DNA from 4 places in the Micromonospora yangpuensis genome. Region 1 is predicted to be linked to each of the others. Evidence: riboswitches for the same ligand, from Rfam matches in the RefSeq annotation. Region 1 holds a riboswitch; each other region holds the start of a gene.
What was found. Region 1 has a riboswitch for cyclic di-AMP ahead of GA0070617_RS21760 (coiled-coil domain-containing protein). Riboswitches for the same ligand answer to the same signal wherever they lie in the genome.
Positions count from the first base shown of each region.

Region 2: linked by a shared signal. The riboswitch ahead of GA0070617_RS03295 (coiled-coil domain-containing protein) and the one ahead of GA0070617_RS21760 (coiled-coil domain-containing protein) in region 1 are both predicted to bind cyclic di-AMP.
Region 3: linked by a shared signal. The riboswitch ahead of GA0070617_RS17570 (LysM peptidoglycan-binding domain-containing protein) and the one ahead of GA0070617_RS21760 (coiled-coil domain-containing protein) in region 1 are both predicted to bind cyclic di-AMP.
Region 4: linked by a shared signal. The riboswitch ahead of GA0070617_RS11070 (C39 family peptidase) and the one ahead of GA0070617_RS21760 (coiled-coil domain-containing protein) in region 1 are both predicted to bind cyclic di-AMP.

Region 1 covers NZ_FMIA01000002.1:4,839,420-4,841,609, reverse strand. The annotation lists gene GA0070617_RS21760 (coiled-coil domain-containing protein) at 1-1,035, opposite strand, end outside; cyclic di-AMP (ydaO/yuaA leader) riboswitch at 1,040-1,172, opposite strand; gene GA0070617_RS21755 (cation diffusion facilitator family transporter) at 1,327-2,190, opposite strand, start outside.
Region 2 covers NZ_FMIA01000002.1:665,972-668,161, forward strand. The annotation lists gene GA0070617_RS03290 (carbonic anhydrase) at 1-119, shown strand, start outside; gene GA0070617_RS03295 (coiled-coil domain-containing protein) at 196-1,206, opposite strand; cyclic di-AMP (ydaO/yuaA leader) riboswitch at 1,211-1,341, opposite strand; gene GA0070617_RS03300 (YibE/F family protein) at 1,508-2,190, opposite strand, start outside.
Region 3 covers NZ_FMIA01000002.1:3,880,745-3,882,934, reverse strand. The annotation lists gene GA0070617_RS17580 (AfsR/SARP family transcriptional regulator) at 1-351, shown strand, start outside; gene GA0070617_RS17575 (hypothetical protein) at 408-692, opposite strand; cyclic di-AMP (ydaO/yuaA leader) riboswitch at 987-1,129, shown strand; gene GA0070617_RS17570 (LysM peptidoglycan-binding domain-containing protein) at 1,126-1,725, shown strand; gene GA0070617_RS17565 (diacylglycerol/lipid kinase family protein) at 1,856-2,190, shown strand, end outside.
Region 4 covers NZ_FMIA01000002.1:2,415,249-2,417,438, forward strand. The annotation lists gene GA0070617_RS11065 (acyltransferase family protein) at 1-563, shown strand, start outside; cyclic di-AMP (ydaO/yuaA leader) riboswitch at 852-996, shown strand; gene GA0070617_RS11070 (C39 family peptidase) at 1,006-1,932, shown strand; gene GA0070617_RS11075 (CDP-glycerol glycerophosphotransferase family protein) at 2,072-2,190, opposite strand, start outside.

The DNA.
Region 1 (2,190 bases):
CACGTAGAGCACGGCGAGCTTGTCGGCGTTGCGGACGTAGTACGCCGCCAGGTTGTTGCCGTACGTCCGGTCTCCACCGGTGGCGTCGCCGCCGAAGCCGCCCTTCTGGGCCGCGAAGTCACAGGCCCGGCCCCTCGGGTGCTCGCCGGAGCCCCCCGGGCGGTAACAGGAGACGTACCTGGTGAAACCGGCCGCCTTGGCCTGGTTCAGTGCGTGCAGCGTGCGCGGGGTGATGCAGCCGTTGGCGGGGGTCGGGTCGTTGACGCTGCACGACTCCTTGGGCCAGGAGCCGTCGGAGTTGCGCGGCGCGGCCTTGGCGGTCTTGCTGCTGCTGCCACCCGGCCCGCTGGAACTGCCGCCGCTGGGCCCGCCGCCGCTGTTGGCGCGGGCGCGTTCCTGGGCCTGGGCCCGTTCCCGCTCCTCGGCCTTCTCCCGGGCCTCCTGCCGGACGGCGACCTCCAGGGCCCGCTCGGCCTGCTCCTTGCGCTTGGCCATGGTGTCGACCTGTTTGCGCTGCTCACGCAGCTCGCCGTCGAGGGCCAGCTTGGTGCGGTTGGCCTTGTCCCGGGTCTCCAGCAGCTGGCGCAGCTCCCGGTCCTCGTTGGCGGCGACCGAGTCGAGGGTGGCGGCCCGGTCCAGGAAGCGCGCCGGTGAGTCGGTGTTGAGCAGCGCCTGGGCGGCGCCGAGCCGGCCGGTCCGGTACGCCACGCCGGCGATCTCACCGACCTTGCCGTTGCGGACGACCAGGTCTGCCTCGATGGTCTTGAGCTGCCCGTTGAGCTCCTGTTGGCGCTTGGTCGACTTCTCCAGCGCGTTCTTCGCCTCGATCCAGCCCGTGCTGGCCGCGTCGAGCTGGTCCCGCAGGGCGGGGGTGCCGCCCTCGTCGTCGGCGGGTGCGGCGAGCAGGCCGGTCGGCGGCATCGCGGCGTGTGCCACCGGGCCGCCGGGCCCGATCGCCGCGCCGAACGCGAGTGTCGCGACGAGTACGGCTGCCATCCGGGCCGTACCGCGTCTGGTGGTTGCCACTACTGCCATGGACGTGTCCTTCCGTCAGCCGCCGACCGGGTTAGCTGACGGGTTCGGGACGGAAGATCCCTACCGCTGAAGCGGATACACCCCACGGACTGTGGTTCCCCGGTTCGCCGCGGTGGGCGATTAGGCGGCGGCCACCGCAGGCGCCGTTGGGCGCCGCCTGGCGGAGGCCGGGACCGAGCCTACCGGTGCCGGTGTGACCCGTGCAGGCGCTGGGGCCTGTGGGACGGGTCGTGACAACGGTAGAACATGCACGAAAGGGACAATACACCCAGAGATTTAAGGTTGCGCTAATTACCACTCAACCGCACCACAGGCCCCAGGTGACGCTCCGGGCTCGATCTGCAACGTGGCGTGCTCGATGTGGAAGTCCTCCCGCAGCGCCGTCCGGGCGGCGGAGAGGACCGGGCCGACCTCGGCGTCGGGGGTCATCGTCAGGTGGGCCGAGGCGACCTCCATCCCCGAGGTCAGGGTCCACAGGTGCAGGTCGTGCACCTCGGCCACCCCGGGAACCGCGCTGAGCCGGTCGTGCACCTCGGTCACCTGCAGGTGCTCCGGGGCGGCCTGCACCAGGATGCGCAGCGCAGCCCGGGCCAGCCGCCAGGTCCGGGGCAGGATGAACACCCCGATCCCGACCGCCACCAGGGGGTCGACCCACCACCAGCCGGTGGTCATGATCACCAGGGCCGCGCCGATCACCCCGAGCGAGCCGAGCAGGTCGGCGAGCACCTCCAGGTACGCCCCGCGCAGGTTGATGCTCTCCTGCGCACCCTTGCGCAGCAGGCCGAAGGCGACCACGTTGGCCAGCAGGCCGAGCACGGCCACCCCGAGCATCGGGCCGGTGAGCACCTCCGGTGGTTCGCCGAGTCGGCGTACCGCCTCGATCAGCACGTAGACCGCGACGCCGCTGAGCAGGACCGCGTTGGCCAGCGCGGCGAGCACCTCGAGGCGGTAGAGGCCGAAGGTGCGCTGCGGGTCGGCGGCCACCCGCCGGGTGGCGGTGATCGCGGCCAGTGCCATGCCGATGCCGAGCACGTCGGTGAACATGTGCCCGGCGTCGGAGAGCAGTGCCAGCGAGCCGGTGCCGAAGGCGGCGACCGTCTGCACCACCGTGAAGACGGCCAGCAGCAGCAGGGCGGCCCAGAGTCGTCCGCGGTA
Region 2 (2,190 bases), 4.2 Mb from region 1:
GCAACTCGGCCGTGCTGGCCGCCGAGGTGGCCGCTGGCCGCTGCACCGTGGTCGGCATGTCCTACCAGCTGGCCGCCGGAGAGGTGCGGACGGTGGCCGCCGCCCCGGCCGCCGGCTGACCCCGCCCACACCGGTCAGGACAGGCGAACGGGCCGCCCCCGCGTGGGGGACGGCCCGTTCGGTGTCTCGGGGTGGTCAGAGCAGCGAGACGTGTACGTGGTCGGTGTGGTTCGACGGTCCGCTGTAGGAGCTCCAGCCGGTGGCCGGGAACCAGATCTGCCGGTTCCAGATGACGTAGTAGATGCCCAGCCGGTCGGCGTTGCGTACCAGGAACGCGGTCAGGTTGTTGCCGTACATCCGGGTGTCGTTGTTGTGCCAGGGCGCGAAGCCGCTGTTCTGCAGCGACCAGTCACAGGCCCGGCCCTTGGGGTGCTCCCACGGGCCACCGGGGCGGTAGCAGCCGACGAACCGGTCGAAGCCGGCCCGCTTGACCTCCTTGTACATGTGCAGCGTGCGCGCCGTGATGCAACCGGAGGTGGTGGGGTCGTTCTCGGTACAGCTCATCGGGCGCCAGTTGCCGTTGGCGTCGCGGCCCGGGGCGATCTTGGCCACCGGTGACGTGGCCACCACCAGGCCCCCGGTCAGGCCGGTGCCGCCGACGAGGGCGAGCGACTTCTCCGCCTCCCGCTTCTGCTTGGCCATCACCGAGGCCTGCTTCTGCTGCTCGCGTACCTCGGCGTCCAGGGCCTGCTTGGCCTGATCGGCCTTGTCCTTGACCGTCTGCACCTCGGCCAGCTTTCGGGCGTTGACCATGTTCAGCTCGTCGAGCGCCTGGGCCCGCTGGACGAACGAGTCCGGCGCGTTGCTCTCCAGCAGCATGGCCATCCCGCCGATCCGGCCGCTGCGGTACGACTGGGCGGCGATCCGACCGACCTGCGGGGCCAGCTCGTCCAGCTCGTTCTGGGCGCGGCGCACCTCCATGTCGAGCTGCAGCTGCCGCTTCTTGGACTTCTCCAGCTTGGACTTGGCCTGGGTGTAGCTGCGGTTGGTCGTCTCGATGACGTCGTTGAGCAGCTTCGAGTCGCCGTCCTCGTGCCCCGAGGGCTGGGCGGGCTGAGCCATGGCCGGCAGCGGGCCGGAGAAGATGGCCAGTGCGGTGAGCACGGCCGCCGCCGGCGTCAACCAGCGGCGTAGGAGTGCCGTCACAGTCGTCCCTTCCGTCGGCCGCCGACCGGGTTAGCTGACGGGTTCGGGACGGAAGTGGCCCCTACCGCTGGTGCGGATTCACCCCATGTACCTGGTTCCCCGGCTCGCCGTTCGGCGATTGGGCGGCGGTACCGCTGGCGCGGGTGCGCGCCTTCGGCGGTGACCGGCAGCGAGGTTACCCGAGAGTCGGCGCTGGGATCTACGTCCGGATGCCGACTCAACGCGTAATTTCTCCGCGATGTCGCGTGACCAGTGATGTGCTTCTCATCAATGGAGTCGTCGGCGGTCACGCTGAGGAGTGTCACCATGCGGTGTCGGTGCTCCTTTCTTGGTCGGGCCACCTCGCGGGGGCGTCGGGGGACTGACTGGCGGCCCGGGGTGCGCTCAGTGCCTGGAGCGCGTCGTCCCGCGGTGCGGGCGGGCGGGCCGAGCCGGTGCCGCCACCAGGCGGGGTGGGGGCTCCGGCGGTGGTGGCGGCCCGGTCGGTGGCGGTGCCCCGACCGGCGGCGGTCACCAGCGCGGCGAGCGCGGTGGTGAGCGGTACGGCGGCGATCAGCCCGAGCGTGGCGACCGCGCTACGGACGATCTCCTGGGCCAGGAACTCGCTGGTCAGCACCTGACTGACCGGTCGGGAGTCGGCGACCAGCAGAAGCAGCAGAGGCAACGACGCGCCCGCGTACGCCAACACGATGGTGTTGACGACGGACGCGATGTGCGCCCGGCCGACCCGGGTGGCCGACCGGTAGAGCTGGAGCCGGGACAGTCCCGGGTTCGCGTGGGCCAGTTCGGTGACCGTGGCGGCCTGGGTGACCGTGACGTCGTCCAGCACCCCGAGGGAACCGATGATGATCCCGGCGAGCAGCAGCCCGTGCAGGTCGACGTTGCCCTGGAACATCGACAGGGTGGTGGCCTCCTCGGTGCCGTACCCGGTCAGGTGGGTGGCGGCGGTGGCCGCGCTGCCGAGCAGACCGGTGACCACCAGGC
Region 3 (2,190 bases), 960 kb from region 1:
CTCGTGGTCCTCGACGACGTCGACCACCTGGCCGACGACTGCGCGGACCTGGTCGACCTGATCGTGCGCAACTGCCGAGGTGTCTCGGTCGTCGTCACCGCACGGCAGCCGCTCGGCCTGTCGTACGAGGCGGTCCGCCGACTCCGGTGCCCGTCGGCGGGGACCCCGGGCCGGCCCGCCGCCGGCGACCCGCTGCGGCGACCGGCGCAGCAGCTGTCCCGGGCGGCGCTGTGGATGCTGGAGACGGTCCGCCTGGTGGCCTTCGGGGTGCCCGCCTCCCAGATCTGGCTGATTCCCGCCCGGTACCGGGGTGGACCGGGGCCTCCGCGACACGGAACCACGGGTACGTGATCCCGCTGCGGCCGACCCGGGCAGGGTCGACGCGGCCCATCCGGGCGGGGACCGCCTCAGGCGGCGGCGGCGTCGGGCCGCCGCGGCGCCTGCCGGGCCCGCGCCGACGCCGGCCGGTAGCCGAACGTCTGCCCCTGCTGGTATGCCAGCTCCATCGCCCGCTGCGCCCACGTCCACGGCGCGCAGGGCTGCGGCTGATCCGCACACTGCAGGTTGCGGCAGTGCCCCTGCTCGGCACCCCGGTGCTCCTCGGCCACGCTGACCGCGAGCCGCCACAGCATCGGGTCGGTGACACCCTCCGGCGGGAAGTCCTGACGGTCGGTTCCGGTCTGGCTGGTCACCTGCGGCCCCCCTCGTACGCGATGTTCCCTTCAACCTCACCAGTGAACACCCGTTCAAACCCGTCCCGCCCGTCCCGTTGGGTGACGGTTGACACTGATGCCCTGGTCAGGGGCGGTGAACCGGCAGGGTCCCCCGTCCGCGCCCCGACCGCAACCCCGGCGCCGGTCGCCCCGCGTGACCGGGTGAACAACCTCACGCAGCGTATGCAGCCACCGGGGCGCACCCCTAGATTCTTACGGGTCCGCCGACGCGGACACCGCCGCCCGGTACGCCCAATCCATGCCCCTGGCCTCGCGGAACACTCACCACAGGCATGGAGCGGGGGACCCAGGTTCCACGGTGCACGTCACCTCGGGGTGAAGCCGCCCGATCCGGGCGGCCGGGCTCCTCGGCCCGAACCCGACAGCTCACCTCGTCGGCGTGGAGGAACCCATGGCAACTCGTCACCAATCCCGACACCGCGCCCTCAGCAACCGCCGCAGGGCACTCGGCACCCTCGCCGTCGGGGCCGTCACCGGCCTCGCGGCCGTGTTCGGCACCGCCGCACCCGCCCAGGCCGACAGCGTCAACTGGGACGCGATCGCCCAGTGCGAGTCCGGCGGCGACTGGAGCATCAACACCGGCAACGGCTTCTTCGGCGGCCTGCAGTTCGTGCAGAGCACCTGGGAGGCGTACGGCGGCCTGCAGTACGCCCCGCGCGCCGACCTGGCCACCCGCGCCCAGCAGATCGCGATCGCCGAAGAGGTGCTCAAGGGGCAGGGCATCGGCGCCTGGCCGACCTGCGGCCCGCTGGGCGGCCCGGTCTCCTCCTCGGGCTCCTCGGCCCCGACCGAGGCCGCCGAGCGTGACGCCCCGCCGGCGAGCCGCAGCACCGACCGGGACACGTACGTGGTCAGGTCCGGCGACACCCTGACGAAGATCGCCGCCGCGCACGACGTGACCGGTGGCTGGCAGGCGCTGTACGAGCGCAACAAGGACGTCGTCGGCGACGACCCCGGCCTGATCATCCCGGGGCAGCGCCTCAGCATCTGACCTCGACCGCGAACCCGGCCGAGGCAGCCCCCGCCTCGGCCGGTTCCGGCGAACCTCCGTACCCGTCCACCGCGACTCTTCCACCGTGGACACGCGTACCGCACCGCCCGGCTGGGTAACAGCGACCACCATGAGCACGAGGACCCTGGACGAGCACCCCACCGAGCCGACTGCCGCCGACCACGCTGCCACCGAGCACGCTGCGAACGGCCACGCCGCCGCCGAGTCGGCCGGCGCCGGGCCGAAGCTCGGCACCGTCGCGGTCGTCGCGCACCGGAAGAAGACCTTCGGCGGTGGCCTCGACCAGTTGCGGTCGACGCTGGTCAGCGCCGGCATCGAGAACCTGCTCTGGTACGAGGTACCGAAGAGCCGCAAGGCGCCGAAGAAGGTCCGCAGGGCGCTGAAGGAGGGCGCCGAGCTGGTCTTCGTCTGGGGTGGCGACGGCACGGTGCAGCGCAGCGCCGA
Region 4 (2,190 bases), 2.4 Mb from region 1:
GGATGGGCGTCGCCGCGGCCGAGCTGATGCGGCGGGGCAGCTGGCGTGGTCCCCGGCTCACCGTGGCCACGATCGTCTTCGTCGCGACCTGGGTGGTCGCCGGCCAGTGGATCCGGGCCGAGCTCTGGGCCGGGCTGCTGTCGGTGGCGTACATCCTGGTGATCACCGCCGCCGCAGACGCCGACGTGCACCGGCGGCCCTCGCCGTGGCGGTCCCGGCCGCTGGTCTGGCTCGGCGAGGTCTCGTTCGCCTTCTACCTGGTGCACGTCCTGGTGATGGTCACCGTGCTGCGGCTCACCGGCCACTACGGTGTCGGGCTGCCCGGCTGGTGGGGGCCGTTCGCGGTGGTCGCCTTCCTGCTGGTCAACCTGGGGCTGGCCGCGATGCTGCACCGCTGGGTGGAGAACCCGATGATGCGGCTGTTCGGCCCACCCCGCCGGGCCGCGTCCGCCGGTGACCGCGGGCTGGGGCCGGTGCCCGCCGGTGCCCGCCGGTCGGAGTCGGTGCCCGCCGGTGACGGTCGGCCCGGATCGGCACCCGCCGGCACCGGTCGGACCGACTGACGCCAAAATTCCCGTGACCCCGGTCACAGGGGTCTCGGATTCGGGCACCCGACACATCCGGGCCGAATGCTGCCGGGTTTTTCCCGACGATGCTCACCGGTCGTCCGGTTGTCGACCACCGGTGCCGTCACAAACGCTCGTCCCATTGAGTCACGTCAGCGGGTTAATGGGTTGTCGGGTACTTCGCTGATCAAGGTTTCCGCAGGTGAAGTGGGGTTGGCAGGAGAAATGTCGGCCAGTAGTGTCGCTGCGGTCCGGCGCGGTTCCCGTTCGCACAAGCGCGACCGCCGCGTCGACCCGCTCAATCGTCGTACGACGAACCGGGGACCCACAGCACCACTGGGGTGAATCCGCGCAGCCACGGCTCGCGGTAGGGCGAATTCTTCCCGCCCGAATCCGTCAGCTAACCCGGTAGGCGGCACCGGAAGGAGTTCCATTCCCCGTGCCTCACCCCCTCAAACGGCAGTTCCGTCGACTCGCTGTGGACCGTTCGTACCAGGTCGTCGCCGCCTCGGCCGCGACCCTCGTGGTGGCCTCGGGCACCGGTCTGCTGATCGCCACCGGTGACCGGCCGGAGCCCGACCGGCAGCAGCCCAGCGCGGTGGCCGAGGTGGCGCCGCAGGCCGGCGAGATCGCCGCCCGCAGTGAACTGCGGGTGCCGGCGAGCGTGGCCCCCTCGCTGACCACCGCCGCCCCGTCGCCGACCGCCACCGCGTCCCCGTCGGCCGCGTCACCCTCGGCCGCATCGCCCTCGGCCGCATCGCCCTCGGCCGCGCCGTCGCGGGCCGCCAAGCCGGTCGCCGCCGCCAGCTCCGCCGCGCCGGACCCCGACCTGACCCGCCCGGCCGCGCCCAAGCCGCCGGCGTCGAAGGTCCTCGACCACGTCTACCAGGCGCAGACCACGTACTTCTACTGCGGCCCGGCCGCGGTGCGCAACGCGCTCAACGCCGCCGGGATCGAGCGCAGCCAGGACACCCTGGCCGGGATGCTCGGCACCACCGAGTTCGGCACCAACTCCGCCGCCGACACCACCCGGGTGCTCAACCAACTGGTCGACGGGGCGCCCTACCGGACCCGGATGATCCCCGGCGGGGCCGCCACCGCGGCCCAGACCGACCGGCTCGTCGACGACGTGGTCACCGCGATCGCCGCCGGCCGCAGCCCGGTGGTGAACATCGCCGGCACCGCCACCGACGTCGCCGGTGGCTGGCACTCCTTCCCCGGCGGGCACTACGTCGCGGTGGTCGGCTACCGCGACAACGGCCGGACCGTCCGGATCTCCGACTCGGCGGACCCGGGCAACGCGCTCTACTGGATGTCCACCTCCGCGCTTGCCGACTGGATCGCCACCCGCGGCTACTCCGCCTGACCGGGCTGCCCGCTCCTCGCCCGGCCCAGCCCCGCACACCGGGGCCGGCCCGGAGACCAACGACGCCGGTCCCCCCGTCACGGGGGGACCGGCGTCGGTCGTCGTACCGGGCGGGGTGGGTCTCCGCCGGTAGGGGGCCTCAGCCGGTGGGGGAGAGGCGTACGCCCCCGCCGGCCTGCGACGGCGTGGCCCGGGGCTCCGGCGGGCTCCAGCCCGGCTCCAGGTGCCGCCGGGCGGCGGCCAGGAACACCTCGGCGT